One region of the Massilia sp. LC238 genome, then DNA from elsewhere that is predicted to be linked to it. Evidence: predicted binding sites of a transcription regulator. Region 1 holds the regulator's gene; each other region holds the start of a gene.

What was found. The regulator LexA, encoded in region 1, represses DNA repair genes until DNA is damaged. The targets are predictions, from matches to a motif close to ACTGTATNNNNATACAGT.
Region 2: a site for LexA is predicted at 5,658-5,675, ahead of FG94_RS15570 (putative DNA modification/repair radical SAM protein). Genes of this name have one in related genera too.
Region 3: a site for LexA is predicted at 8,575-8,592, ahead of imuA (translesion DNA synthesis-associated protein ImuA). Genes of this name have one in related genera too.

What each region holds. Positions count from the first base shown of each region.
Region 1 covers NZ_JNNN01000008.1:375-10,189, reverse strand. Annotated here, with positions in the region: gene pulA (pullulanase-type alpha-1,6-glucosidase) at 1-1,153, opposite strand, end outside; gene FG94_RS28020 (collagen-binding domain-containing protein) at 1,513-2,601, shown strand; partial or broken gene FG94_RS28375 (EAL domain-containing protein) at 2,700-2,951, opposite strand; gene FG94_RS02285 (inorganic phosphate transporter) at 3,281-4,291, opposite strand; gene FG94_RS02280 (DUF47 domain-containing protein) at 4,325-4,951, opposite strand; gene FG94_RS02275 (replicative DNA helicase) at 5,039-6,424, opposite strand; gene rplI (50S ribosomal protein L9) at 6,531-6,983, opposite strand; gene rpsR (30S ribosomal protein S18) at 7,021-7,311, opposite strand; gene priB (primosomal replication protein N) at 7,354-7,644, opposite strand; gene rpsF (30S ribosomal protein S6) at 7,672-8,058, opposite strand; gene lexA (transcriptional repressor LexA) at 8,332-8,964, shown strand; gene FG94_RS02245 (tetratricopeptide repeat protein) at 9,001-9,735, opposite strand.
Region 2 covers NZ_JNNN01000053.1:269,318-279,132, forward strand. Annotated here, with positions in the region: gene FG94_RS15555 (methyl-accepting chemotaxis protein) at 1-1,959, opposite strand, end outside; gene FG94_RS15560 (TorF family putative porin) at 1,975-2,772, opposite strand; gene FG94_RS15565 (UdgX family uracil-DNA binding protein) at 2,950-4,419, opposite strand; gene FG94_RS15570 (putative DNA modification/repair radical SAM protein) at 4,416-5,645, opposite strand; gene FG94_RS15575 (pitrilysin family protein) at 5,966-8,725, opposite strand; gene FG94_RS15580 (SEL1-like repeat protein) at 8,842-9,815, opposite strand, start outside.
Region 3 covers NZ_JNNN01000065.1:66,874-76,688, forward strand. Annotated here, with positions in the region: gene FG94_RS17165 (c-type cytochrome) at 17-631, shown strand; gene FG94_RS17170 (cytochrome c) at 645-1,970, shown strand; gene FG94_RS27945 (hypothetical protein) at 2,003-2,176, shown strand; gene FG94_RS17175 (cytochrome C oxidase subunit II) at 2,199-2,765, shown strand; gene FG94_RS17180 (cbb3-type cytochrome c oxidase subunit I) at 2,752-4,383, shown strand; gene FG94_RS17185 (c-type cytochrome) at 4,380-5,174, shown strand; gene FG94_RS17190 (endonuclease/exonuclease/phosphatase family protein) at 5,613-6,701, shown strand; gene FG94_RS17195 (DUF86 domain-containing protein) at 6,702-7,118, opposite strand; gene FG94_RS17200 (putative Na+/H+ antiporter) at 7,143-8,381, opposite strand; gene imuA (translesion DNA synthesis-associated protein ImuA) at 8,611-9,345, shown strand; gene FG94_RS17210 (DNA polymerase Y family protein) at 9,275-9,815, shown strand, end outside.

The DNA of each region.
Region 1 (9,815 bases):
TGTCCCAGTTGCGCGGCTTGAGCTGCTCGCTGTCGAGGTTGGCGAGATAGCTGCGGGCGCTGTTGGCGTTCAGGCTCACCGAGTAGGGGTCGGTAACGGTATTCGTCACCAGCGTGTTGTCGGCCCAGCGCGACAGCACCTTGACGGTGTAGGTGTAGTAGGCGCGGTTGGTCCAGTCGGCGCTTGGGGCCGTGTAGCTCCAGACTCCGGTGGCGGCATCGAAGCGCATCGGCACCTGGCTGGCGGCGGGCGCGTTCGCGTCCGGATAGATGTCGAGCGCCACCGACTTGGCGGTCGGCGCCCACAGGCGGAAGGTGGGCACGCCGGCGCCGTTGAAGCTCACGCCGAGCCTGGTGTCGGCCGCGCGGGCGGCGAACACCTCGTCGAGCATGCCGGCGGTCTGCAGCGAGGTCACCTGCACCAGCTTGCCGCCAGCGTCGAACTGGGCGATCGCGAACTGGGCGCTGGCCAGGGCGGCGACCTTGGCCGCGTCTGGCGTCGACAGCGCCAGGCCGGTGCTGCCGGCCAGGTGCGGAAATTTCGCGCGCACCGCCTCCGGCAGCGGCGCCAGGCTCAGGTCCATGCTGCCGTCAAAGCCGGTGACGCCGGCGGCGCCCGAACCGAGGCCGCCGTTCGCCGCGTAGTACAGCTTGTAGCTGCCGCTGGCGGGCGCGCCCGGCCAGGCCAGGGTGCCGGCGGCCAGCCAGTGGGCGCCGGCCTGGGCCAGGCTGCCGTAGCTGGGCGCAGGCGGCGCGGTGTAGATGCTGCAGTCGCCCTCCAGCAGCCAGATCTCGTGGCCACGGCTACCCACGTCGGCGGGCAGCTGCGCGCCCTGGTCGGCGCCGCAGTTCTTGGTGCCGCTGCCGTCGGTGACGAGGAACCACAGGGCGGTCTTGCCTGGCGCCAGCGGAATGTCGACCCAGCCGCCGAAATCGTCGCTCTGGGTGAACATGAACCGGTCCGTGATCCAGGCCGAGCTCGGCCTAGCCGGGCCATCCCAGGAATACACGCCCCACTGGGCGGTATCGTTCTGGACGCGGCGGAAATGGATGCGGATGGTGCCGGGCGCGACCGGCGCGGCAGCGCTGGCGGCCGGCTGCTGGGCGAAGGCGCTGCTAGCTGGCAGGGCGATCCCGGCCATTGCAGCAAGCATCCCACAAGCAGCCAGGCTGACATGCAAGCGTGAAGTCAAACTACCTCTGTTGCGCATAATGTCCCCTTAATCGTTGTTTTTAAAAGCTGATTGCCTGGACCGCTTAGCCACAGGCGGCAGCAGTGGCAGACGCCACTGTGTAATATTACTACCAGCATTAGCAAAAATGTAAAGGAACACCGGGAATCTCGGAAGCCGCGTTCGAGCCCCGTCTCAAGATCGGCAGACTGCCGGAGTTGTCAATATGCCACATCGAATTTGACGAATTTGTTGCGGAAAATCTCATAAAGCCTTAATATCCACCGGGAAATTAACGTTGTTATTATTGAATCCGCGCTGTTTCCACGATTGGATACCCGATGATTGCCCGCACGTCCGCCGCGTTTGCCGTAATGATGCTGTTCAGTGCGGGCCAGGCCGCCGCCGTACCGCTCACTTCCACCGAAATGCTGCAGCAGTTCAACGTTGTCGTCAGCGGCAACCTGAACTCGACCTCGCACGTCGACGGCCGCACCTATGTGGGTGGCGATGTGAAGGGTGGCGCATATGTGCAGCACGCCGGCAGGACCCCCGCGTCGAACTATGCCGGCCTGACGGTGGGCGGCAACGTGAGCGGCAATGTGCACGTGAACGGCTTGGGGGCCGTCGTCGGCGGCAACTTCAAGAATGCCACCGTCAATTCCGGCGAAAGCCATGTCGGCGGCTCGGCGTCCAATTCCAGCTTCAACGGTAATGTCTATGTCGCCGGCGCCGCTTCCAACGTCAATTTCGGCCAGAAAATCCATGCCGCCAGCTATAGCGGCATCAACCTGAACGGCAAGGTACTGAACGCGACCACCAGCACGATGAACAGCACGCTGGAGGCCTCGACCTCTACCGATTTCTCGGCGCTGATGACAGGGCTGTCCTCGCAATTATCGGCGCTGCAGGCCACCCCGGGCACCTCGGTCATTTTCAGCAATAACGACCGCCAGGTCAGCTTTTACGGCATGCCGGTCGACGGCATGCTGGTGTTCGACCTGACCACGCTCGACAGCAAGATCTTCTCGTCCATTACCTCCGATCTCAGTTTTAACCTGAACGGCGCCAGCACGGTCATTTTCAACACCAACGACAGCATCCTAAACCTCAACGCCAACTTCGCCCAGCCCCAGAACCTGGCCAGCTCGCTGATCTGGAACTTCGCCGGCGCGAGCAGCGTCAGCGTCGGTCGCACCTTCGGCGGACAGGTGCTGGTAGCAAACGGGACGTTCAGCAACACCGGCGGCGCCAACGTCGAGGGGGGCGTATACGCCAAGAACCTGAATCAGGGTGGCGAAATTCACTTGCAGAAGTTCACCGGCTCGCTTCCTGCGGAGGTGCCGGAACCGGGAACCCTGGCCTTGCTGGCGGCCGGCGCGGGGATGATTGCCTTCACGGGTCGGCGGCGCAAGCTTCCGGGCCGCTGAAACAGGCGCCGGCAACTACTGCACGACAGGGCGCTCATCCCGCCCAGGCCCGGGCCAGCGGCGCCCGGCGCGCTGCGGGCGCCACCGGGCGCGAAAAAATAGAAGCCCTGCTCTTCGTCGCAGCCGAGGGTCTGCAGCAGCTGCATCTGGCGGCGGCTCTCGCTGCCCTCGGCCACTACCCGCATGCCCAGCGCGTGGGCTATCGCAATCATCGAGGCGATCAGGGTGTCGCCTTCCTGATGTTCGATGCGCAATCGGACTGGCTGGACTGGCGCGGCGAAATGTTGACCGAGACCGGCACCAGGGCTGCGCCGTGGCGCATCCAACTGGCCAGGCCGTTGCCAGCGCACCAGCGCTACGATGCTGGCGGCGCTGCCGGTCGCCAGATCCACCCGCGGCTGGTAATGCAGCACGAAGTGCTGCAGGTCGAGCGCCCGGCGCAGCTCCACTTCCGTCTCGAGCCGGGCACGGATGGCCGCGAAGCAGCGCGACTGGAAGAAGCAGAAGCCGTCCTTCCCTTCGGTCTTGACCGACTACATCGCGATGTCCGCATTCTTGAGCAGGGTCTCGGCATCCTCGCCGTGCTCGGGAACAGGCCGATCCCCCCCCGCGCGCGCCCGCGGGACGTAAAAAAGCCCGGACGGGCCGGGCTTTCCATGCAGCAGCGAAGGGGCGCTTCTTACATGATGTGGGTGCCGATCCACCAGGCGATCGCGGCCATGAAGGCCGAGGCCGGGATGGTGAAGATCCAGGCCCAGACGATGTTGCCCGCCACGCCCCAGCGCACCGCCGACATCTTCTGCGAGGCGCCCACGCCGACGATCGCGCCGGTGATGGTGTGGGTGGTCGAGACCGGGATGCCGAAGTAGCTCGACATCAGGAGGGTCATGGCGCCGCCGGTTTCCGCGCAGAAGCCGCCGACCGGCTTGAGCTTGGTAATCTTCTGGCCCATGGTCTTGACGATGCGCCAGCCGCCGAACAGCGTGCCGAAGGCGATCGCGGCATAGCAGGAGATGATGACCCAGGCCGGCGGATGGGTGTCGTTGACGCTGACGTAGCCGGCCGCGATCAGCAGCATCCAGATGATGCCCATGGTCTTCTGCGCGTCGTTGCCGCCGTGGCCCAGCGAGTAGGCCGCGGCCGAGGCCAGCTGCAGGCGGCGGAACCAGGTGTCGACCTTGCGCGGCGTCGACTTCACGAAGGTCCAGGACACGATCAGCATGATGATCGAGCCGAGCGCGAAGCCCAGCATCGGCGCGACCACGATGAAGGCCACGGTCTTGAGCAGGCCGCCGGAGATCAGCGAGCCGGTGCCTGCCTTCGCCACCGCCGCGCCCACCAGGCCGCCGATCAGCGCGTGCGAGGACGAGGACGGGATGCCGTAGTACCAGGTGATGATGTTCCAGGCGATCGCCCCGACCAGCGCACCGAAGATGACGTAATGGTCGACCACGTGCGGGTCGATGGTACCCTTGCCGATGGTCTGCGCCACCTTCATGTTGACCACGAAGATCGCGATGAAGTTGAAGAAGGCGGCCATCGCCACCGCGTGCTGGGGTTTCAGCACGCCGGTCGACACCACGGTGGCGATCGAGTTCGCCGAGTCGTGGAAGCCGTTCATGAAGTCGAACACCAGTGCCAGCAGCACCAGGAAGCCCAGCACGTAAATGCTGATGTTAATAGTTTCCATGTTTATTCTTGTTGTGCGTGTGCGCTGTGCACGTTACGCGTTCTCGACGATGATGCCTTCGACGATGTTCGCCACGTCTTCGCAGCGGTCGGTGACGGTTTCGAGGATCTCGTAGATCGCCTTCATCTTGATCAGGTTGCGCACGTCCGGCTCGTCGCGGAACAGCTTGGACATGGCGGCGCGCATCACGTGGTCGGCGTCCGATTCGAAGCGGTCGATCTCTTCGCAGATGGCGACGATCTTCTGGGCGTTGCCCATGTCGTGCAGCAGGGAGACGGCTTCCTGCACCTTCTTGCAGGCAGCCAGGCACAGTTCGGCCAGGCGCGCGGCTTCCGGGGTCACGGCGTGCAGGTCGTACAGCGAAACCGTCTGGGCCGCGTCTTCCATCATGTCGAGGATGTCGTCCATGCTGGTGATCAGCTTGTGGATGTCATCGCGGTCGAGCGGGGTGATGAAGGTCTTGTGCAGCAGGTCGACGCATTCGTAGGTGATCTTGTCTGCTTGTTTTTCGATGCTTTCGACGGCGTGGGTGCGGTTTTCCAGGTCGTCGAAGTTGGTCATCAGGCCAACCATTTCCTGCGCGCCCTTCACGCACAGGGCGGCGTGCTGGTTGAACAGGTCAAAAAACTTGCCCTCCTGGGGCATCAGGCGTCCAAACATATTATTCTCCGTTGTGAATCTCTTGGGACTTCGAGACCGCTGCCACGGCTGGCAGCGGCGAGGTGGTAAATCGCGGCTTATTGCTTCTTAATCGCCCTGATAGATGCTCAGGTTGCCGCTGTAGTTGCCGAACTTGGTGTAGGAGCCGATCCAGGTAAGGCGAATCGCCCCGATCGGGCCATTACGCTGCTTACCGATGATGATCTCGGCGGTTCCCTTATCGGGCGAGTCGGGATTGTAGACCTCGTCGCGATACAGGAAGATGATAACGTCGGCGTCCTGTTCGATAGCGCCCGATTCGCGCAGGTCGGACATGACGGGTCGTTTATTGGGTCGCTGTTCCAGCGAACGGTTCAGCTGGGACAGTGCGATGACGGGGCAATGCAGCTCTTTCGCCAGGCCTTTCAGGCTTCGCGAGATCTCGGAGATCTCGGCCGCGCGGTTGTCGCCCGGCTGGCTGCCCTGCATCAGCTGCAGGTAGTCGACGATGATCAGGCCCAGCTTGCCGCACTGGCGCGCCAGGCGTCGTGCCCGTGCGCGCATCTCGATCGGGTTCAGCGCCGGCGTCTCGTCGATGTAGAGCTGGGCGTCGTTCATCTTTTGAATGGCGTGCGTCAGGCGCGGCCAGTCTTCGTCGTTCAGGCGGCCGGTACGCAGGCGGTGCTGGTCGAGCTGGCCCACCGAGCCGAGCATACGCATGGCCAGCTGGGCGCCGCCCATTTCCATGGAGAAAACAGCTACCGGCAGGCCGGCTTCGATCGCGACGTTCTCGCCGATGTTGACCGAGAACGCGGTCTTGCCCATCGAGGGACGGCCGGCGACGATGATCAGGTCGCCCGGCTGCAGGCCGGAGGTCATGCGGTCGAGGTCGATGAAGCCGGTCGGCACGCCGGTGATCTCGCCCTGGTTCTCGCGCGAGTACAGCTCGTCGATGCGCTCGACCACTTGCGTGAGCAGCGGCTGGATCGGGTTCCAGCCCTGCTGGCCGCGGGCGCCGGTTTCGGCGATGGCGAAGATCTTTGATTCGGCCTCGTCAAGCATCTGCTTGACTTCCTTGCCCTGCGGGTTGAAGGCGTTGCCCGAGATTTCGTCGGCGACGGTGATCAGGTTGCGCAGGATGCCGCGGTCGCGCACGATCTCGGCGTAGCGGCGGATGTTGGCCGCCGACGGCGTGTTCTGCGCCATCGCGTTCAGGTACTGCAGGCCGCCCACCTCCTCGGCCTTGCCCAGCATGTTGCAGGCTTCGTAGACCGTGATCACGTCCGCCGGCTTGCCGGCGTTGATCAGGCGGATCATCTGTTCGAAGATGATGCGGTGGTCGTAGCGGTAGAAATCCTCTGCGTGCATGAAGTCGGCAATGCGGTCCCAGGCGGCGTTATCGCGCAGCAGGCCGCCGATGACGGACTGTTCTGCTTCGATGGAATGCGGCGGGATGCGCAGGGAATCGACTTGCGGATCGGATGGGGAATTCATGGCGGGCATTATACCGTTTCCGGTCACACGGCTGAAATAATTGGCGAGTTTCCAGGAATAAAAAAAGCCGGGAGAACCCGGCTTTTTTCATTTATACAACAGCAGCTTAGGCAGCTTCGCCAACCACCGAGATGGTGATTTCCGAAACCACGTCGGTGTGCAGCGCGACGGAGACCGGGAATTCGCCGGTGGTCTTCAGCGGACCGGTCGGCATGCGAACCTGCGACTTCTCGACCGGGAAACCTTGCTTGCTCAGGGCTTCGGCGATGTCGAAGTTGGTGACCGAACCGAACAGACGGCCGTCCACGCCCGCCTTCTGGGCGATGGTGACGGTCATGCCGCTCAGCTTGTCGCCTTGCGCCTGGGCTGCCGACAGCTTTTCAGCTGCTGCTTTTTCCAGTTCGGCGCGCTTGGTTTCGAACTCGGCCACGGCGGCCTGGGTGGCGCGGCGTGCCATTTTTTGCGGGATCAGGAAGTTACGTGCGTAACCGTCCTTGACTTTGACGACGTCGCCCAGGTTACCGACGTTGACGACTTTTTCGAGCAGAATAACTTGCATATTTTTTCTCCAGGATATCTAGCTGACGTGCCGCGATTTAAGCGTTGTGCAGGTCGGTGTACGGCAGCAGCGCGAGGTAGCGTGCGCGCTTGATGGCGGTGTCGACCTGGCGCTGGTAGTGCGCCTTGGTACCGGTCAGACGTGCCGGCATGATCTTGCCGTTTTCCTGGACGAAGTCCTTCAGGGTGTCGACGTCCTTGTAGTCCACCTGTTCCACGCCTGCGGCGGTGAAGCGGCAGAACTTCTTGCGCTTGAACAGCGGGTTCTGCTGCTTGCGCTTCATTTTTTCTTTAGCTTTGTTTTTGTCGAACTTTTTACCGAATGCCATTTTGAGGCTCCTGTATCTGTAATCTAAATAGGCCGAGTACGGTTACGCGGCACTGAAATCAATGATGTGAAACACCAAGGCTTTGCTGTTGCGGTTTTTCCTTGCGAGGAATCCTTCGAAGCGGTAGGCGGCACCGAGTTCGGCGCTTTCCAGCCTGCCTGAAATCTCGCCCGCGCCGAGCGCAGGGATTTCAAACGCGACCTGCCTTGTCACTCCGGCCTCGACCTGCTGCGAATCGTGCATCAGGATCGCGCCCACGATGGGGACGCCGGCCGGGGTGAAACGCAGTACGTCTCGCTCCGCGATGGTCGCGATGAGCTGGAACCGGTTCACTGCGTTCTACGAATTCCCGAGAAAAACTTAGGCAGCGGCGGCCGGAGCAGCGGCTGCTGCTTCTGCGCGGTGGCTCTTGGCTGCGTCTTCGCGCTGGACCGACTTCATCATCGGCGACGGTGCGGTTTCGGCCTTCTTCATCTTGACGGTCAGGTGACGCAGGACGGCATCGTTGAACTTGAATGCGGTTTCCAGCTCGACCAGGGTCTCGTTGTCGCACTCGATGTTCATGCAGATGTAGTGAGCCTTCGGCAGCTTCTGGATCTGGTAAGCCATCTGGCGACGGCCCCAGTCTTCCACGCGATGGATGTTACCGCCACGGCTGGTCACCGTGGTCTTGTAACGCTCGATCATCGCCGGAACTTGTTCGCTCTGGTCCGGGTGGACGATAAAAACGATTTCATAATGACGCATGCAACACTCCTTGAGGACGTTTAAACAAATGCCCACCTCGGCGTCAAGACGAGTGTGGGAAGGGAAAGCCTTCGATTATAGCCTGAAAAACCGGCGGATGGGAATCCATGGCATGGCCCAGCCCGGCAGATGGCGGCGAAAAGCAGGCATCGGCGCCACGAATACGGACGCACTGCACAAATTTTTTACAGTTTTCCTGTGTTTGCCCTTGCGCATATCAGAATACTGTACAAAAATACAGTCTGCTCTTACAACTAATGCCGTACAACACCCATGCTCAAGCTCACTGCAAGGCAAGAACAGATCCTTAACCTGATCAAGGAAGCGATCGAAAACACCGGCTTCCCGCCGACCCGCGCCGAAATCGCGGCCGAGCTGGGTTTCAAGTCGGCCAACGCGGCCGAAGAACACCTGCAGGCCCTGGCGCGCAAGGGCGCCATCGAGATTTCGCCGGGCACCTCGCGCGGCATCCGCCTGGTCGGCGCGTCCGTCGAACAGGTCCCGATGGTGCCTGCCGCCCTCATGATGTCGCTGCCGCTGGTCGGCCGCGTGGCCGCCGGTTCGCCGATCCTGGCCCAGGAACACGTCGAAGCCACCTACTCCGTCGACGCCGCCATGTTCTCGGCGCGCCCCGACTTCCTGCTGAAGGTCAAGGGCTGGTCGATGCGCGATGCCGGCATCTGCGACGGCGACTTCCTGGCCGTCAAGAAGATCGACAGCGCCAAGAACGGCCAGATCGTGGTGGCCCGCCTCGGCGAAGAAGTCACGGTCAAGCGCTACCGCAAGACCGGCAACCTGGTCGAGCTGCTGCCGGAGAATCCGGACTTCAAGGTGATCCAGGTGAACCCGGAAGACGAGTTCGCGCTGGAGGGCCTGGCCGTCGGCCTGATGCGCAGCTGGCACTAAGCCTGCGCCCACCAAGCTGCCGGCTTGCCCGGCGGCTTATTGAATTTTCTTGTCCGCCCAGTGGGAATCCTTCTTGGCGGATTTCACCATCTGGTTGTGCTCGGTCACATAGGCATCGGTCGCCGAGCGCCATGCGGCGTAGTCCGCCAGCACCAGCTTCGAACCCACCTTCGCTTCCTCGGTCAGGTTTTCCTGCAGCTGGGCCAGGTAAGCATTCGATTTCTCCATCTCCTCCTTGTTCATCAGCTTCTGGATGTCGCTCGGGACGCGCTTGGTCAGCGGCAGCGACGCGTTCAGGTTGGTGACGTACTTGTTGTAGCACTCCTGCCACGTCTGCACGGCCGCGCTGATACGATCGATGTCGGCATTGACCTTCGACATCGCGGGAATACGCGGCGCGGTGCAGCGGAACTCGCCCGACTTCAGGTCCTCGCCGTCGTAGCCCTTGATCCAGTAATCGATGTCCTTGCGGCGCTTGACGCGCTGCTCGATCAGTTCGAGCGAGTCGATCGCGACCTTGTTACCCTTGGCGGCGGATCTCTTGAACAGATCGACGGCCCTGGCTTCGTCGACCTCCCCTGCTTCGCCGTAGAAATACATCTGGCCCAGCGCCTGCTGCGCGGCCGGATTGCCGGCATTGGCCAGCTTGGTGTAGATTTTCATCGCGCCCGCGTAGTCCTTCTTCTCGAACAGGGCATTGGCGTCTTCCAGCTCGCCGGCAAAGGCGGCGCCGCACAGCAGCAGGGATGCAAGGAACAGCTTGGTCTTCATGGGCAGATGGCTGAGGTAAAAGGAAATCCCATGATAGCGGCAATGTACCGCTCTGCTCAACCGCTGAAACAAAACGGCGC
Region 2 (9,815 bases), on a different contig from region 1:
GAACTCGCCCACCAGCGCCACCAGGGTGGCCGCCTGCTGCTGCAGGCTTTCCGCCGCGGCAGCCGCCTCCTCGACCAGGGCCGCGTTCTGCTGGGTCACGCCGTCCATCTGCACGATGGCCTGGTTGACCTGGCCGATGCCGGTGCTCTGCTCCGCGCTGGCCGCGCTGATCTCGGCGACGATGTCGCTGACGCGGCGCACGCTCGACACGACTTCGTCCATCGTCTTGCCCGCTTCCTCGACCAGCATGGTGCCCATGCTGACCTTGTCGACCGAGTCGCCGATCAGGGTCTTGATCTCCTTGGCGGCGGCGGCGCTGCGCTGCGCCAGGTTGCGCACCTCGGTCGCCACCACCGCGAAGCCGCGGCCCTGCTCGCCCGCACGCGCCGCTTCCACGGCGGCGTTGAGCGCCAGGATGTTGGTCTGGAAGGCGATGCCGTCGATGACGCCGATGATGTCCACCACCTTCTTCGAGGCGTCGCTGATCGAGGCCATGGTGCCGACCACCTGGGACACGACCTCGCCGCCGCGCGTGGCGACCTCGCTCGCCGACTCGGCCAGCTGGTTGGCCTGGCGCGCGTTGTCGGCGTTCTGCTTCACGGTGCCGTTCAGCTCTTCCATCGAGGCCGCAGTTTCCTCGAGCGCGCCGGCCTGCTGTTCGGTGCGCACCGACAGGTCGGCGTTCCCCTGGCGGATCTCGCTGGATGCCACCGCCACGGCGTCGGAGCTGCTGCGCACGCGCGCCAGCACGTCCTGGATCTTGGCCACGAAGACGTTGAAGCCGCGGGCGATGTCGGCCAGTTCGTCGTTGCCCTTGACGGCCAGGCGTGCGCTCAGGTCGGCGTTGCCGCCGGCCAGGTCGGTCATCGCCTGGCCCAGCACGCGCAGCGGACGGGTCAGGCGGCGCAGGACCGTCACCATCACCAGCGCGGCGGCCGCCGCGCACAGTACGGCGACCAGCGCCGCATAAGCGGCCAGCTCGCGTGCCGGGGCGGTCGTCACGCTCTGCGGGAAAGCCAGTGAAATGGCCCATGGCGCCATGTCCTTGCTGACCTGCAGCGGCTGCAGCACGTGCACGATGCCCTGCTCGTCGAGGTACTCGTAGGGCTTGCCCTGCTTGACGGCTTCCAACGCCGCAGCGGGCAGGTCCTCCGCTTTCTTGCCGTTGCGGGAGGTGTCCTTGTGGCTGGCGTACATGCCGCCGTTCGAGATCAGCGCCAGCGTGCCCTTGTCCATGATCTTCATGTTGGCCAGCATCGTGCCGAGACCGGTGAGCGGGAAGTCGCCGGTGAAGGTGCCCTTGAACTGGCCGTCCACCATGATCGGCGCCGCCAGCGTGGCGATCGCCTCGTCCTTGCCGTTGATCCGGTACAGGTAAGGCTCGGTGAAATGGGCCCGGCCGGTCGCCTTCGGCACGTCGTACCAGTCGTTGCCGCCCGGGGTGGTGACGAACACGATCGGCTCGACGTTGACCTTGCCTTGCGGGCTGCGCGTCCAGTAAGGCATGTAGCGGCCGGTAGCGTCGTACAGCGGCGCCTGGCCGGCAAACTCGGCATCCTTGCCGTCCAGCGCATTCGGCTCATAGGCGGCGGAACTACCGATGAAGTCTTCCGAACCCACCAGCGTGGCGCGCACCAGGTCGGCGACCTGGGTGCGCGTCAGCGCCTGCCCGCCGGCCTGGGTGGAGGCCAGCACGGAGGCCGCGCTTTCCAGCGTCGCCAGGTTCGCTACGACGCGGCTCTTGAGCAGCGCCGAGGCTTGCAGGGTCAGCGTCCGCGCCTGGCGCATCGCGGCTTCCTCGGCGCTCTGGCTGTTCTTGACCGCGATAAAGCTCGATGTCACGCCCAGGCTAGCCACCACCAGCAGGGTGGCGGTGACGCAGATCTTGGCGCTCAGGGACAGGGAAAAAAATCGGCGCGATGCATGCTGTGCTTGATGCGCTGCCTGGTGCTTGTTCATGGTCGTCTCTCGTTCTCAGAATGTACGGGCGACGCTCGCGGCGAACGTGCCCTTGGCAGGATTCGAATAGGCGACGGCGCCGTCGCCGCGCGGCACGCCCGTCGTGTAGCGCTTGTAGGCATCGGTGGCGCCCCACGCGCGGGTCCAGGCCGCGGCGATGCTCCAGCCGCCGTCGAAGGTCCTGGTGACACCCGCTTTGGCATCGCGCCAGTCCCAGATGGCGTTGCCCTCTCCCGCCACGCGTCCGTCGCCGACGTGCAGGTTGAGCACGTAGCCGCCGCCCAGGTCATGATTCAGGCCGACGTCGAGGTAGCCGGTGCCGCGCGCGTTCGTAATGCCGAAGAAGTCGCGCGACACCGTGCGGTAGTACTTCGCGTAGAAGGATTGGTAGCCCAGGCCGGGCACGACTTCGGTGTAGTCGTATTTGGTGCCGGTGGCGCCGATGCGTGCGCCCGGATAGCGGTAGTGCATGAGGTTCAGGCTGACGCCCAGCGGCCCGAGCGTGCCGGCGTAGCCGCCGTACAGGTCCCATTCGACGCGGCCGCCCTCGATGAAGCGGTCGCTGACGGTCGAGGTCCAGGTGCCGAGCGACCAGCCGCTCTGGTGCGCATAGTCGATGCCCGCCTGCAGCGCGGGGCGGCCCCAGGTCTGGCGCATGCCGCGTGAGACGTATTGCGAGCTCAGGGTGACCGTGGTGCTGATCGGCAGCGTGGCCGACGGCGAAGCGCTGGCGGCGTCATCGCCGCCGGCCTGGGCGGGCATGGCCGCCACTACCAGGCAAGCCGGCAACAGCAGGGAAAAGGGGGAAGTCATGGTGGTCTCGTCGTTATCCGGCGAAGGCCCACATGAGGTCCTCCGCTCACTCAGCAATTAATGCCGTAAGGAAATTCTACGAGAGATTGTGAATATTCACGAAAATGTGGCGTGTTCGATAACGGGATTTTTCACCCATCTGAGTCGCCGGCGCAACATTCGATAAATCCGGTAGATTTACTCCGGCTTCGGCAGGTCGGGCCGCTCGAGCAGTTCCTGCGCCAGTTTCAGCCCCTTCACCATGACCGAAAAGGCTTCGTGCTTGGACGCTTCGTCCGGCACCCGCAGCACGTACGAAGGGTGGTAGATGGTCACCAGCCAGCAGCCGTCGATGCGGACCGGCTTGCCGAGGAAGTCCTTCAGCGCCACCGTGCCCTTGCGCATCACGGACTTGAGCGCGGTCGCGCCCATGGCCACGATCACCTTCGGCTTGACGGCCGCCAGCTCCTTCTCCAGCCAGTAGTGGCAGGCCTCGATCTCGCGCTGGACCGGGGTCTTGTGCAGGCGGCGCTTGCCGCGCGGTTCCCACTTGAAGTGCTTGACGGCGTTGGTGAGGTAGATGGCCTTGCGGTCGACCTCGGCCTGGGCGAACACCTGGTCGAGGAGTTGTCCGGCCGGGCCGACGAAGGGCTTGCCGGCCAGGTCTTCCTGGTCGCCCGGCTGCTCGCCGACGATCATGATGGGCGAGCGCTTCGAGCCTTCGCCGCCGACCGCCTGGGTGGCGTACTGCCACAGCTCGCAGCGCCGGCACTCGTCGAGTTTCGACGGCTGCTCGCGGTCGGGCTGCGCGGCTTCGGCGCTGATCGGGATCGTGGCGCCGCTCTTGCGGCCGACCGCCTCGACCTGCCCGATCTTGCGCGCCCCGAGTTCGGCCTGGCTCACCAGCGAAGGCACGATCGCGCCTTCCGGCAGGTTCTTCCAGAAGCGCGAAGGGATGTGGCTCTGCATCAGCTGGGCGTTGACGCGCGCCGGGTTGAAGATGCTGCGGTAATAGGTGAGCCAGAGCGCCTCGCCCGCGTCATCCAGCTCGGCGGCGCTCGACATGAGGGGCCCGGTATTGTGCAAGGTGTGGCCGTCCCACAGCACGCTGGCCTCGGGCGTGGCGATCATCCAGCTGACCTTGCCCATGCGGGCCACGAAGTGTTCGGCCACCTGGGGCAGCACGTCGTGGCGCGGCTCGAACCAGGCGACGAAGCGCGGGTCGCCCGCATTTTGCGGACGCTCGCGGAATCGGATGTAGGCATGCATGTCGTGCTCCTCGCGGCGCACCGCCTTGACCATGCCGTGCAGGCGGCTGCCGTCCGGATCGGCGGGCGACTGCACATCGTGCTCGCCATGCGTCCAGCGCCACAGCACGCGGTAGAGAAAAGCCCAGCGGTCCGGAGCGCGGAAGCACGCGGCTTTCTGCAGCATCTCCAGCAGCGATCGCGGCACGCGTGCGGCCGGCGGTCCTGGCGATTGCGCTTCCTGCAATCGGGTGCCCTGATTATGGTCCGGCCCGGACGCGGCCGGCGCACCTGAGAACAGGTCGCCGCCCTCAATGGAGCCCCAGTTGGCCGCCTCGGGTGGCACCCCGGCCCGCAGCAACCCGCGCGCCGCGTCGCGCCACTCGGCGAAGCTCGTCACCGCGGTGACGCCGGCGCTCATGCCGCCTGCAGTTCCGGCCACAGGTTCATCTGCTCTGGCGCGTCGGCCAAGTGGCGCCGCAGGAGGTGGGAACTGGCCGCGCCCTGCACCGGCTTGTAGTCTGCCGTGACGATGAAGGGCGCCAGCTTCTTCATGCTGCAGCGCAGGCGCGACAGGTCTTCCCAGCGGATGCGGCGGATGCGGCGCAGCTCCACGATGCGCTTGGCGTTGCGCATGCCGATGCCGGGCACGCGCGCGATCATGGTTTCGTCGGCGCGGTTCAGGTCCATCGGGAAGTGCTCGCGGTTACTAAGGGCCCAGCCCAGCTTGGGATCGACGTCGAGCGCCAGGTTGCCGGATTGCGGCATCAGCTCGCCCGCGGTGAAGCCGTAGCCGCGCAGCAGGAAGTCGGCCTGGTACAGGCGGTGCTCGCGCAGCAGCGGCGGGGGCGCCAGCGGCACGCTCTTCGGGCTTTGCGGGATCGGGCTGAAGGCCGAGTAGTACACGCGCTTGAGCTTGTAGCTGCCGTAGAGCGTTTCGGCGGTGTTCAGGATGGTGTGGTCGTCGCTGGCGTCGGCACCGACGATCATTTGCGTGCTCTGCCCGGCCGGCGCGAAGTTCGGCGCCTTCGGTTCCTCCGCCTTTTCGTCGAGCTTGCGGCGGATCGAGCCCATCGCCAGCTTGATGGTGTGGACGTTCTTTTCCGGCGCCAGGCGGGTCACGCTGTCGTGGGTCGGCAGCTCGATGTTGACCGACAGGCGATCCGCCCAGCGCCCCGCCTCTTCGATGAGGAGCGGGTCGGCGTCGGGAATGGTCTTGAGGTGGATGTAGCCGCGGAACTTGTGCACTTCGCGCAGCTGGCGCGCCACCGCCACCAGCTGCTCCATGGTGTAGTCGGCCGACTGGATGATGCCCGAGCTCAGGAACAGGCCGTCGATGTAGTTGCGGACGTAGAAGTCATGGGTGAGCTTGACCACCTCTTCGACCGAAAAGCGCGCGCGCGGCACGTTGGAGCTGCGCCGGTTGATGCAGTACTGGCAGTCATAGATGCAGAAGTTGGTGAGCAGGATCTTGAGCAGCGAAACGCAGCGGCCGTCCGGGGTGTAGCTGTGGCAGATGCCCATGCCGGTGGTGGCGCCGAAGCCGTCCTTGTCCTCGGACGAACGCTTGGGCGCGCCACTGCTGGCGCAGGACGCGTCGTATTTCGCGGCGTCGGCCAGGATTTCCAGTTTGTCCTTGAGTTCCATCGCATGCCTTGAACTGTATGGGCATACAGTATACTATCGCGCGCGTATGCACAGGGTCGATGGGGCCAAGTGTGCGTGCTTTGCGCCGGTTCAATGCTGGGACATGGGTGCAAGCGGGTGGGTCAGTACGCATGCGAATTGGGTTCCGGCCTTCGCCGGAACGACGGTTTTGAAGCTGGTGGAATTGAAGGAGCGCTAACTCCAGGGCCGCTCCCTTGGCACGTCATCCCGGCGAAGGCCGGGATCCAATTTCGCTGCGCAGAGATGGGCGTAAAAAAGCCCGGTTGAAAAACCGGGCTTCCCGTTACAGCGAGCTCAGGTCAACGAAGGGGCTTCCCATCCGCGTCGACAACCGTCACCTCGCCCCACCCCAGCGAACGCACGCCCGCCTCGATCTTGCGCAGGTCGCCGATTACCATCCACACCGCCTCGTCCGGCTTGATGAACTTGGACGATGCCGCCGCCAGCTGCTCCGGCTTGAGCGCGCGCACGTTCGACGCATACCTGGTCCAGTAGTCGTCCGCCAGGCCCAGGTTGACGGCGTCCAGCCCTGCCGCCTCGAGTGCAGCCAGGGTGGAGAAGCGGCCCGGCAGGCGCGACGTCATGTTGCGCATGATGCTCTCGTACTCGGTGCCCACCAGCGGACGCTCGCCGGCCACGCCGCGCAGTTCCTTGGCTACCTCCCGCATCGCCTCGACCGTCTTGTCGGTCTGCACCGGCGCGATGATGTAGAACGGACGCTGGCCGCGCACGTCCGGCAGGCGGGCCTGGGTGCCATAGCTCCAGTGCTTGTCCAGGCGCAGGTTGCGGTTCAGGCGCGAGGTCGCGATGCCGCCGAAGTTGGTCATCACCGGCTCCATCGCCAGGTCTTCCGGCTGGCCGTTGGCCTGCGACACGTGGGTGGCGACGATGGTCGACTGCGGCGCGTCCGGCTTGTCCACCAGGATCAGGCGCTTGCCCCGGGTCGGCGGCACCGTGGCCATCTGCTTGGCCGGGGCGCTGCCCTGCTGCCACTTGCCGAAGCTCGCTTCCAGCGCCGGCAGCAGCTTGTCCATGGTGGTGTCGCCGGCGACGATGATGGTGGCGCTGCCCGGCTTGAACCAGGTGCCGTGCCATGCCATCAGGTCGTCGCGGCTCAGGCCCTGCACGCTGCCTTCGAAACCGGAAGCCGGCTTGCCGTAGGCATGCTCGGCACCGTAGAGCAGCGATGGAATCAGGCGCAGGGCCAGGCTGTTCGGCTGGGCCTTTTCCTGGCCGATGGCGGCGATGCGGCGGCTCTTCGACAGCGCGAACTGGTCTTGCGGGAAGCTCGGGGTCAAGGCGGCTTCGGCCATCAGGGCCAGCGAAGGCGTCAGGTTGGCACTGGTCGCCTGCAGGCGCACCAGCGACTGGTCCTGGGAGGTGCCGGTGCTCAGGCGCGCGCCCAGGTTTTCCAGCGCGTCCGACAGCGCGAAGGCGTCACGGTTTTTGGTGCCCTTGTCCAGCAGGTCCAGCGCCAGCGAGGCGGCGCCGGCCTTGGCGGCGGTGTCGGAAGCCGCGCCGGCATCGACCGCCAGCGAGACGTTGACGATCGGGGCGGTGTGACGCTCCAGCAGCACGACCTTCAGGCCGTTCTTCAGCTGGGCGCGCTGCAGCGCCGGGAAGGTGACGTCCGGCGCGTCGCCCAGCGCGGGCAGCTGCTTGCGGTCGAGGGTCGACTTGGTGGCGGCCAGCTTGGCCGACGGCCGCACCGTCATGGTGTAGTGGTTGGCGCGCAGCCAGCGGTTGGCGGCGGTCTTGACGTCCGCCGGGGTGCTGGTGGCGAACAGCTCGAGACGGTCGAGGTAGGCGTCCGGCTTGCCGCCGTAGGTCTGGCTCTCGGCCAGCACGTCGTTGCGGCCGCCCATGCCGCCCACGCGCTCCAGGCTGCGTGCGAAATCGGCCAGGTCGCGGGTCTTCACGCGTTTCAGTTCAGCCTCGGTCGGGCCCTTGTCGAGCAGCTCGGCCACCACGCGCTCCATCTCGCGCTCGACCTCGAGCGGATCGACGCCAGGCTTGACGGTGACCGACAGGTTGAAGGTGCCGCCCAGCTCCGCGTCATTCACATAGGCCGACACGCCGGTCGCCATGCCCTTCTCGTACACCAGGCGCTTGTCCAGGCGCGCGTTCTTCGAGCCGGCCAGCACGCCGGCCAGCAGGTTCAGGCGCTGGGTATCGGCATCCTTCCACGAGGAGGTGTGCCAGCTGCGGTAGATACGCACCTGCGGCACGTGGTCTTCCATCTCGTCGCGGATGTTGCGGTCCAGCTGGGGGATCCATTTCTCGGTACGCGGCAGCGGCGGGCCCGGCGGGATCGCGCCGAAGTACTTGTTCACCAGCTCATAGGCGCGTTCCGGCGTGATGTCGCCGGCCAGCGAGATCACCGCGTTGTTCGGGCCGTAGTAGGTGCGGTACCACTCCTTGATGTCCTCCAGCGAGGCGGCCTGCAGGTCTTCCATGTAGCCGATGGTCGACCACGAATACGGGTGCGAGTACGGGTACATCTTGGCCGAGATTTCCATGCGCACGCGGCCATACGGCTGGTTCTCGCCCTGGCGCTTCTCGTTCTGCACCACGCCGCGCTCGCGCTCCAGCATCGCCTGCGAGATGTAGTTGCCCAGGAAGCCCATGCGGTCCGATTCCAGGAACAGGGTGCGCTCCAGCGCCGACACCGGCACGTCTTCGAAGAAGTTGGTGCGGTCGACGTTGGTGGTGCCGTTGCGGTTGTTCGCACCGAGGTCGTCCATCGCCTCGCGGAAGCCGTGCGGGTAGTTCTCGGAACCGTTGAAGAAGAAGTGCTCGAACAGGTGGGCAAAGCCGGTCTTGCCGCGCTTCTCGTTGCGCGAACCGACGTGGTACCACATGTTCACGCCGACCACCGGCACGCTGTGGTCGGTGTGGACCAGCAGGGTCAGGCCGTTGGGCAGCACGAATTTCTTGTGGTCGATGCTGTAGGCCTTGCGGTCGAAGACGGTTTGCTTCGTGGCGGGTGCGGCGGCGTGGGAAGGCAGGGCTGCTGCGGCTGCGAGACCGAGCAGGAGGGGCAGTGCGAGTTTTTTCATGGCGTCTCGTGGACAGGTTGTTGTATGTATGCGTCCCGTCGAATCACGCGTCGGTTGGACGCGCGGTCGGCACAGCCGACCACCCTACAGGAAACGCCGGGCTTGCGCCAGAGGGCTCAGGCGTAACCTTGCGCCTGCGCCAGCAGCTGCGGCTCCATGCGCGCCGCGATCTTCTTCAGGTAGCCTGACGCGGCGGCCACGCCCGCCCCGCCCGCGCGCTGCAGCCAGGCATAGGCCTCGACCAGGTCGCGCTGCACGCCCTGCCCCGCCGAATACATCACGCCGAGGTTGAACTGGGCGCGCGCATGCCCCTGGCGCGCCGCGCACAGGTACCAGAAGTGGGCGGCTTCATAATCGCGCTCGATGCCCTTGCCGCAGTCATGGCGCAGGCCCAGCTCGAACTGCGCCAGCGCGTGGCCCTGGTCGGCGGCCTTGTGGAACCAGTCGGTGGCCTCGCTTGGATCGGTATGCTCGGCGCGGTCCAGCAGCACACCCACCATGTACTGCGCGGGCGCGTAGTCCTGGTTCGCCGCGCGCCGGTACCACTCCAGCGCCTGCGTCTCGTCGCGCGCCACGCCCACCCCGCCCTCATAGCGCAGGCCGAGGTCGAACTGGGCGCGCAGGTGGCCCTGCTCGGCCGCCTTGCGGTACCAGTGGGCCGCCTGGGCGGGATCCTGCGGCACGCCGCTGCCGGCGTCGAACAGCTGGCCGAGGTGGTACTGGGCCGAGGGCATGCCCTGCTCGGCGGCCTGGCGATACCAGTGGGCTGCCTGACTCGGGTCGGGCTCGACGCCCTGCCCGTGCTCGTAGCGCACGCCGAGGTTGTCCTGGGCGCCGGCATGGCCCTGGCTTGCCGCGCGGCGGTACCAGTGCAGCGCCAGCGCTTCGTCGCGCGGCACGCCGTGCCCGCTGTCGTAGATGAGGGCCAGATTGAACTGGGAACTGGCGTGACCCTGTTCGGCGGCGCGGCCGTACCACAGGATCGCCAGCGCGCTGTCCTGCTCGAGGTCCTGCCCCTTGTCGTAGCGCAGGCCGAGGTTGAACTGGGCCGGCGCGTAGCCCTGCTCTGCGGCCTTGCGGAACCAGTCGA
Region 3 (9,815 bases), on a different contig from region 1:
GCAGGTCCCGGACACGATGGAAGCACGCGTGGCGGCTTGTGTCAGCTGCCACGGTGTTGCAGGGCGCGGCGTCCAGAATGTCTATTTCCCGCGCCTGGCCGGCAAGCCCGCAGGCTACCTCTACAACCAGCTGGTGGCCTTCCGGGACGGTCGCCGCAAGTACGTTCCGATGAACTACCTGCTGGCCTACCTGCCTGATGCCTATCTCTACAAGATGGCGGAATACTTCGCCGCCCAGAACCCGCCGCCGCTGGCGACGACGGGGCAGCCGCCATTACCGCAGCTGGTGCGGGATGGACAGCAGATCGTCACCGGCGGCGTGCCGGCGCGCCGCATTCCTGCCTGTGCCACTTGCCATGGCAGTGACCTGGCGGGACGTGAACCAGGCATTCCTGGCCTGCTGGGCTTGCGTGCCGACTACGTGAGCGCGCAGCTTGGCGCGTGGCGTTATGGCGTACGTACCGCGCTGGCTCCGGACTGCATGCAGGTAATCGCGTCGAGCCTGACCGAGACGGAGGTCGCCGCCGTGTCGGCCTACCTGAGTTCTCTGCCGGTGACCGATGTCCGGCCCGTGAAGGGGAATACGACGGCGCTGCCCATGCCCTGCGGCAGCCAGGTCCATTCGAAGTGAAAGGCATGCGTCCATGAGTACATCTGCCAAGTTCAAGCGAGCGACGATCTGGGGTCTTGCCGGCGGGGTGATCGTGCTTGGCGTGGCCCTGGCCCTGACGGTGGGCCGCGGGCTGCGGCCGCCGGAACTGCTGAACAGCAGGGCCGGGACCGAAGTCGACGGCATGGCGTCCGCCGAACTGATCGCGCGCGGCAAATACCTGGCGCAGGCGGGCGACTGCATCGCCTGTCATACGATTCCTGGTGGGAAAATTTTCTCGGGCAACCGCCCCATGCCCACGCCTTTCGGGACGCTGTATGCGCCGAACATCACGCCCGACCGTGAAACCGGCATCGGCGACTGGACGGCTACCGAGTTCTTCAACATGATGCGCACTGGTAAGTCGCGCAAGGGCGAGCTGCTCTATCCGGCCATGCCCTTCGCGAGCTATACCAAGGTGACGCGCGCCGACAGCGACGCGATCTTCGCCTACCTGCGCTCGGTGCCGGCGGTGCGCATGCAGACGCGCGAACACGACCTGCGCTTCCCCTACAACAACCGCTCGCTGCTGATCGGCTGGCGCACGCTCTATTTCCAGGAGGGTGAGTACCAGCCGGATCCGGGCAAGTCCGCCGAATGGAACCGTGGCGCCTACCTGGTCCAGGGCCTGGGCCACTGCGCCATGTGCCATACCCCGATCAACGCGCTGGGCGGCTCGTCGGAAGAGCAGGCCTTCCGAGGCGGCCTGATCCCGATGCAGAACTGGTACGCGCCCTCGCTCACCTCGAACAAGGAGGCCGGGCTGGGCAACTGGGAAATCCAGGACATCGTCGACCTGCTGCAAAAAGGGGTGTCGAACCGCGGCACCGTCTACGGACCAATGGCCGAGGTCACCTTCAACAGCCTGCAGTTCATGACCGACGCCGACGTGCGCGCGATGGCGGTTTACCTCAAGAGCCTGCCGGCGGACCAGCCGGTCAATACCGATCCCGACATGGCCCCCGCGCGCGCGCATGCCACCCAGCAGTTCGCGCAGGGCCGGCGCATCTATGACGCGCAATGCGCCAGCTGCCATGGCGAGCGCGGGCGTGGCAAGCTGCCGCACTATCCGCCGCTGGCGAACAACCAGTCGATCACCATGACTTCCGCCGTCAACCCGATCCGGATGGTGCTCAACGGCGGCTACCCGCCTGGCACGCGCCGCAATCCGATGCCCTACGGGATGCCGCCTTTCTTCCATGAGCTGTCGGACGACGACGTTGCGGCGGTGGTGACCTATATCCGGACCGCTTGGGGCAACCGCGGCGCGCCGGTGACGGCGCGCGAGGTGAGCGAACTGCGCGCGGCGACCGTCGAGTAATTCCTGGAAGGGCTGATTAACAAGGAGAATCCATGATCCTGGAACCGATGGACAGTGATGGCAGCGCCGACCAGCAGCGTGTGGACGCCATCGTGGCGCAGGGGCCGCGCGGCGCCTTCGCCGTGGCGGGGCTGGCGGTGGCGATCGTCATGGCAATCTGGCTGGCGTTCTACGTACTCGTGTACCTGGCGCGGGGAGGAGGCTAAGATGGCCAACACCACGCCGGACATTCCCCGTGGCGCCGACGGCGACGCGCTCGAACATGTCGCCCACGCGGCCGAGATGCGCTGGGCCTGGCTGGTCGGCGCCATCATCGTGTTCCTGGTCGGGATGATCGTTTACATGAGCGTGCACTGGGCCGCGATGCCGCCGGTGCGCACCGAGACCATCGATCCCAATACCCTGCACCTGTCGGGCGAGTTCGTGGAAGGCAACCTTGGTTCCGTGCTCGAGGATGACGGCAGCGTCACCGTGCGCGTGCTGGCCAACCAGTACTCCTTCACTCCTTCGTGCGTGCTGGTCCCGGCGAATACGCCGGTGCGCATTCGCGGGACCGCCGCCGACGTGGTGCACGGTTTCTCGATCGCCCAGGGCAACGTCAACGTGATGCTAATCCCGGGCTACATTTCGAACTTCAGCACGCAATTCGAGAAACCGGGAGAGCACGTGTTTCCCTGTCACGAATACTGCGGGGTCGGACACGCGGCCATGTGGGCACGCGTGAAGATCGTCGACCGGGCCGAGTTCATGCGCCAGGCCAGCGAGGGAAGGAGGGCGAGCTGTGTTCAGCAATGATTCCAGACGGCTGGTACTGGCCCATTTCTGGGTCGCCTTCGCCGCGTTCTTCGTCGCCCTGGTACTGGGCGAATGGCAGATGTACATCCGCAGCCCTCTGCGTGACTGGATCGGCAACCCCGAGCTGTACTACCGCGCCGTTACCGCGCACGGGTCGGCCATGGGCTATGTGTTCCCGACCCTGGTGGCAATGGGCTTCGGCTATGCGATCGTGGAACTGGCGCTCAAGCAGCCGCTGGTGGGACGGCGCTGGGCCTGGCTTGGGTTCTTCCTGGTGGTGATCGGCACGGTGACGGCGATGGTGCCGGTGTCGATGGGCCTGGCCACGGTGCTGTATACCTTTTACCCGCCCCTGATCGGGAATGCCTTCTACTACATTGGGGTGGTGCTGGTGGTCGTGGGTTCGTGGATCTGGGTGGCGCTGATGTCGATCAACCTCAAGGTGTGGAAGGCGGCCAACCCGGGCGCCACGGTACCGCTGCCGATGTTCGCCAACCTGGCCGGCGCCTACCTGTGGGCCTGGACCTCGCTCGGCGCGGCCATCGAGATCCTGTTCCTGATCCTGCCGGTGGCGCTTGGCTTCAAGAGCACCATCGACGCCGGCCTGGCGCGCGTGTTCTTTTCCTGGACCCTGCACGCGATCGTCTACTTCTGGCTGATGCCCGCCTACATCGCCTTCTACACGCTGGTGCCACGCGCCATCGGCGGGCGGCTCTACAGCGACAAGATGGCGCGCATTTCCTTCGTGCTGTTTCTGGTGTTTTCGATGCCGATCGGCGTGCACCACCTGTTCCAGGACCCGCAGGTTGGCTCGGGCGTGAAGTTCCTGCACGCCGTATTTACCGGCATGGTGTCGGTGCCGACCCTGCTGACCATCTTCACCATCACCGCCTCGGTCGAGATCGCGGGACGGCTGCGTGGCGGCACCGGGGCCTTCGGCTGGGTCAAACGCCTGCCATGGAAGAATCCGATGATGCTGGCGGTCGCCTTTTCCTTCATCCTGCTCGGCTTCGGCGGTGCGGGCGGCCTGATCAACATGAGCTACCAGCTCGACTTCGCCGTCCACAATACGCAGTGGATCACCGGCCACTTCCACCTGATCTTCGGGGGCGCCATCGTCATCATGTATTTCGCGCTGGCCTATGACCTGTGGCCGCACCTGACCGGCAAGCAGCTGGTGGCCGGACGCATGATGCGTGCCCAGCTCTGGCTATGGTTTGTTGGCATGATCGTGCTGACATTCCCCTGGCACATCACCGGCATTCTCGGCATGCCGCGCCGGATGGCCTATTTCGACTACAGCCATCCCGAGATCTCGGCCCAGGCGATCACGGTGATCATCACCTTCTTCGGCGGGCTGCTGCTGGTGATCTCTGGCCTGCTGTTCCTGCTGGTGCTGCTGCGCGGCCACCGCAGTGAGCGCGTCAGGCTGCCCGAATTCCGCTTCAGCCAGCCGGTGCATGCGGGCGGTCGGATGCCCGCCGCGCTCAACAGCTATGCGCTATGGCTGGCACTGATGATCGGGCTGTCGCTGGTGAATTACGGCTACCCGATCAGCCAGCTCATCGCACTAAAGCAGACCTCGGTGCCGGCGGTGCCGGTGGGAGCACAGCCATGAGCATGGAAAAGACCTTTTCATTCCGCAACCGCTGGTTCGCCTGGAGCGTCGCGATCCTGGCAGTGATCGCCTTCGCGGCCGCGCTGGTCGGCTTTGTCTGGGTGCCGAAAGCGCATGCCCGCGCCGCGATGGAAAGCCTGTGGGAATCGATCTGCAGGGCCGCGGGCGCGCCGGCACCTTATCAAAGCGCAGCACTGCCGGAGGATGAACGGAAATATCCGAGCAACGTGATCGTGAACGCCACTATGATGGGCGCCGCGGGAAATGTCTCGGTGGGCAGGGGGGCAACGCTGGCGATGGCCTGCACCATGTGTCATGGCGCGCGCGGGACCAGCCCGGCCGGGACGCCGCACCTGGCGGGGCAGCCGGCTTCGAGCACCTACAAGCAGCTGCGCGACTTCGCATCGGGCCACCGCCCGAGCGCCATCATGCGGCCGCTGGTGATGGAGCTGAGCGACCAGGACATGCGCGATCTGTCCGCCTATTACGCTTCGCTCGAGCGCGAGCGTATTGCCGCAGTGGAACAGGTGGCGCAGGCAAGTCCACGATTGGTGCGCAACGGCGACCCCATGCGTGCCATCGGTGCCTGTGCCTCGTGCCACAGCCCGCATGCCTCGCGTCCGGCCACACCGGTGCTGGAAGGATTATCGGAAAGCTATCTGCGTGACCAGCTCACGGCATTCCGTGGTGGCCGGCGCGCCAACGATATCAACCGCCAGATGCGCAATGCCGCGCATGGCCTGACAGATACGGAGATCGTGGAGCTCAGCCGGTACTACGCTGCCCGCTGATCTGCAGGCTTGGGGCCTGCGTTGCCTCAGCCGCAAAGCAGGAGGTACAGCCCGCCGTAGGCCAGCACGGCCACGACGATGCCCAGGAGGATGCCCAGCAGGGGATAGACGTTGAACCTCGAGCGGGATTTCACGCGTTCAAGGTGCTTCGCACCTTTGCCTGCTTTCTCTACGGGCTTGCTTAGGTTCATGACGGTATCCCTGCATGTCTAGTATTGAACATAAGTCTCGTCTGCAGGCTTTTCAAGCGGTTTGCGCAAACCTGCAGCAGCTCAAGGCAAGCATTTCTGTTTGATAAGGTGTTTTGGCATGGGCTGGTCTGCTTGCAGCGGATTATCTTGCCGCTTGTGCACGCTAGCGTACAGACGGCTGCGTTTGAAAGCGGACATACTGCAAGCCTCAGTTTTGTGATGAGTTACTTGCCGCCTTCGAGAGACCATGCTGCCGACTTTCGTAACCCTGGTTGCCGTGATCGTCCTCGCGACGCTGCTGCCCCTGTTGCGATGCACGGGGTGGTGGATACGCGACCTCGATTTTCCACGCCTTCAACTGGCCATCCTGTCGCTCGCCGTGCTGGTCGGGCAGTTCGTGTTCCTCGACTGGCGCGACAGCCATTTCCACCTGCTGCTGGTGGCGAATGCCGCCTGCCTCGCTTACCAAGTCTGGTGGATCATTCCATACACCAAGGCCTATCCGCACGAGGTGAAGAATGCGGTGGTTGGCGGGGCGAACCGTCAGTTCCGTATCCTGACGGCCAATGTGCTGATGCCGAACCGGAATGCCGAAGGCTTGATCGCGCTGATTCGCCAGCACCAACCCGACATCTTCGTCACGCTGGAAACGGATGCGTGGTGGCAGGAAAGGCTGGATGTGCTCGAGAAGGACTATCCCCATGCCATCAAGTGTCCGCTCGATAATCTGTATGGCATGCACGTCTATTCGCGGCTGCCGCTGGAAGACAGCGCAATCCAGTTCCTGGTCGAGGACGACATCCCGTCGATCCATACCCTGGTTATCCTGCCGTCCGGACACAAGGTGCGCATGCATTTCCTGCATCCGACGCCGCCCAGCCCGACGGAACACATGGAATCGACCCAGCGCGATGCCGAACTGCTGGTGGTTGCCAAGAGCGTGGACGAGGCCGGCCTGGAGACGCCGGTGATCGTCGCGGGCGACCTGAACGATGTGGCGTGGTCGACCACCACCCGGCTGTTCCGCAAGATCAGCGGCCTGCTCGATCCGCGCATCGGGCGCGGCATGTTCAATACCTTCCATGCCGGCTTCTGGTTCGCGCGCTGGCCGCTCGACCACCTGTTCCACAGCGAGCATTTCACGCTCTCGCACATCGAGCGCCTGCCGTCTTTCGGCTCGGACCATTTCCCGATGCTGGTCGAGCTCACCTATGACAGTGCGCGCGGCGCCGATCAGGAGGGCCTGGTGGCGGACGAGGAAGACCACGAGCTGGCGGACGAGAAGATCGCCGCCGAGGATGTGGAGGTATCAGATGTGCACGAGCCCCAGCCCTGATCAGGTGGTCGAGGCCCCGCTTACCAGGGCCTGGGCATACACCCCGAAATCGTCCAGCCCGCGCTTGATGATGGTCACCAGCGCCGGCAGCGGCGCTTCCTGGTAATCCCATTCGGCGCGGCAGAATTCGCCGGTGCGCTTGAGGTCCTCGGCCAGCGTGGGGGCGATCCAGCCGTGCTCGGCCAGCAGGGTGATCACTTCGCGTTCGTCGTGCGGCAGGCCGAGCCTGGCGTTGCCGATCACGTAGTCGCCCATTTCGATGGCGGCTTCCCAGGCGCGGATCACGTTGAGGGTGGCCGCATCCTGGCGCGTGAGGTCGGTGACAAAAGTGGTCGGGTCCTTTTCGTATTCCTCGCGCGCGCGCCGGCAGCAGCGTTCGATCGTCCCCGCTTTCTGTACCAGGATGCCGTCGTCCATATACCCTCCGCGCGCGTAACGCTTTTAAATTAGGAACATCACCGCCGCCACGCAGGTCGGCCCCAGCGCCCCCAGGAACAGCCCGCCCATGCCGATCGAACCATCCTCGAAGCCTTCGCGCAGCAGCGCGGCGCCGGCCGGGTTCGGCGCGTTGGCGATGACGGTCAGGCCGCCACCGGCGACCGCGCCGGCCACCAGCATGTACTTGGCGTGGTCCGATAAACCCTCGATCAGCGAACCGAGGTAGGTCAGTGCTGCATTATCGGTGATTGCCGTCAGGGCCAGCGCGCCGAAGAACAGCGCGGTCGGCTCCAGGCTCGACACCAGCGGCTGCAGCCACCATTGCTGCATGCCGCCCAGCACCACCAGCCCGGCCAGGAAGAAGCCGACCAGCAGGCCTTCTTTGATGATCAGGCGCGACTGGTGTTTCGGGTAGGCCTGGGTATAGCCGAGGAAGAGCAGGAACAGGCCGAGGAACAGCACCGGGTGATGCGCCAGCAGCACCACGCTCCCCAGGAGGACCAGGTGGACGATCGAGACGACCCAGGGCAGCTGCACGTCCTCGACCACGTTCCCCGGCCTCAGGTGGCGGCGCAGCAGCAGGGTGATGACGCTCGCGTTGAACACCACCGCCAGCGCGGCGCGCCAGCCGAAGGTGGAGGCCATGAAGGCGCTGTCCCAGCCCCAGGTGCCGGCCACCATCAGCACAGGTGGCGCGGCGTAGGAGGTGAGGGTGCCGCCGATCGATACATTCACGAACAGGACGCCGATCGCGCCGTACTTGAGCCATTCGGGAATGCCGGGCCGGAATACCTGCGGGGCCAGCATCAGGGCCGCCAGCGTCATCGCGGCCGGCTCGGTGATCAGGGAGCCGGACAGAGGCACCAGCGCCAGGCCGAGCCAGCACAGCGCCACCTCGGTGCGCACCGGGGCCAGCCGGGCCAGCAGGGCCAGCAGGTCGCGCACGGCGTCGAGCACCGGCTGCGAGGCCGCGATCACCATCACCACGAACACGAACAGCGGCTCGGTGTACTGGCGCGACTCGACATAAGCGATGGCCGTGGCGCCATCGGCCAGCAGGGCCATGGCCAGGATCAGCACGAAGGCCCAGAAGCCGAACACGACTTCGACTTCGCCCAGCAGGTGGAACAGCCCGGCATGGCGTGGGTGCCGCTTGGCTAGCGAGTGAAACAGCTTGGTGGAAAAGGTGTGGACGAGGGCGATCGCGAACAGGATGGCGCCGGTGAGCTGGAGCGTATTCAAGGATGGGCTCCGTGGCGTGCGTAAGACAGGTTGTTCATTGTCTGGCTATAAATGGACAGAGCGCCATTATTTCATGATTCGCCATGCTGGCGCGGTTTTCCAGGCAGTGCACACCTTTAAGTTCTGTCAATACCAATCGCCCAACTGGTATGGCTGAAATGAATACATCTTGCCAAATCCGGGCTCAACGAGTACTGTACGTTTATACAGTATTTGTTTGTCAACCCATATGAACTGCTCACCTACCGCAGGGGTTTCCCCTTTGGCTGCGCCGGAGGCTTTGCACCCTTCGCTCTGGCGCGCCTCGCAGCTGGCACGCTACGGCACGCGTTGCGTCGACACCGGGCATGCCGCACTCTCTTCTCAATTGCCCGGCGGCGGCTGGCCGGTCGGCACCCTGGTCGAGCTGCTGCAACAGCAGCCCGGCATCGGCGAAATGCGCCTGCTGCGCCCGGCCCTGCAGGCTTGCGCCGAGCGCCGCATCGTCCTGCTGCAGCCGCCCCATCCGCCCCAGGCCCTGGCGCTGGCCGCGCTGGGCCTGCCGCCCTCGCGACTGCTGTGGCTGCGTACCAGCCGCAGCGCCGACGCGCTGTGGGCGGCCGAACAGGTGCTGCGCAGCGGCAGTTGCGGCGCGCTGCTGTTCTGGGCCAACCACGCGCGCGGCGAAAGCCTGCGCCGCCTGCACCTGGCGGCCCAAGCCGGGGAAACCCTGTTCTTCATGCTGCGCCCGCTGGCCGCGGCGCAGGACGCTTCTCCCGCGCCCTTGCGCCTGGGCTTGCGGCCCGCGGCCGGCGGCATGCACGTCGATTTCGTCAAGCGCCGGGGGCCGCAGCGCGATGCACCGCTATTTTTACCCCTCGGCTTACCTCTCACTTCTTCTCTCCTGCAAAGACATGCGTTTGTGGATCGGCCTCTCCCTACCCCAGCTGGCGCTCGAAATCTTCAGCCCCAACTGGTGCAGTGACCCGGGCAGCGTCGTGCTCGAGCAGGACCGCGTGCTGGCGGTATCACCAGTAGCACGCGCGGCCGGCGTCGGGCGCGGCATGCGGCGCGGCGGTGTGCTCATGCTCATGCCCGAAGCGCGGCTGTACGAGCGCAATCCCGCGCGCGAAGCCGAGGCGCTCGATGCGGTCGCGCTGGCGATGCTGCAGTTCACGCCCCAAGTCGCGCTGCTTGAAGAGGCGACGCTGCTGCTCGACATCGGCGCCAGCCTGCGCCTGTTCGGCGGCATCCGTGCCCTGTGCGCCCGCGTGCGCGCCAGCCTGCGCGCGCTCGGCTTTAGCGCCTCGGTCAGCTGCGCACCGACGGCGCGCGCGGCCTGGCTGCTGGCGCGCGCGGGGGCGAATGCGATGGCGCACGGCAGCGGGCAGGGCGGCAGGCGCGTCCTCGGACGTTCCTTGCGCATGGCTTCGCTCGAGCGCCGCCTCGAGCGCC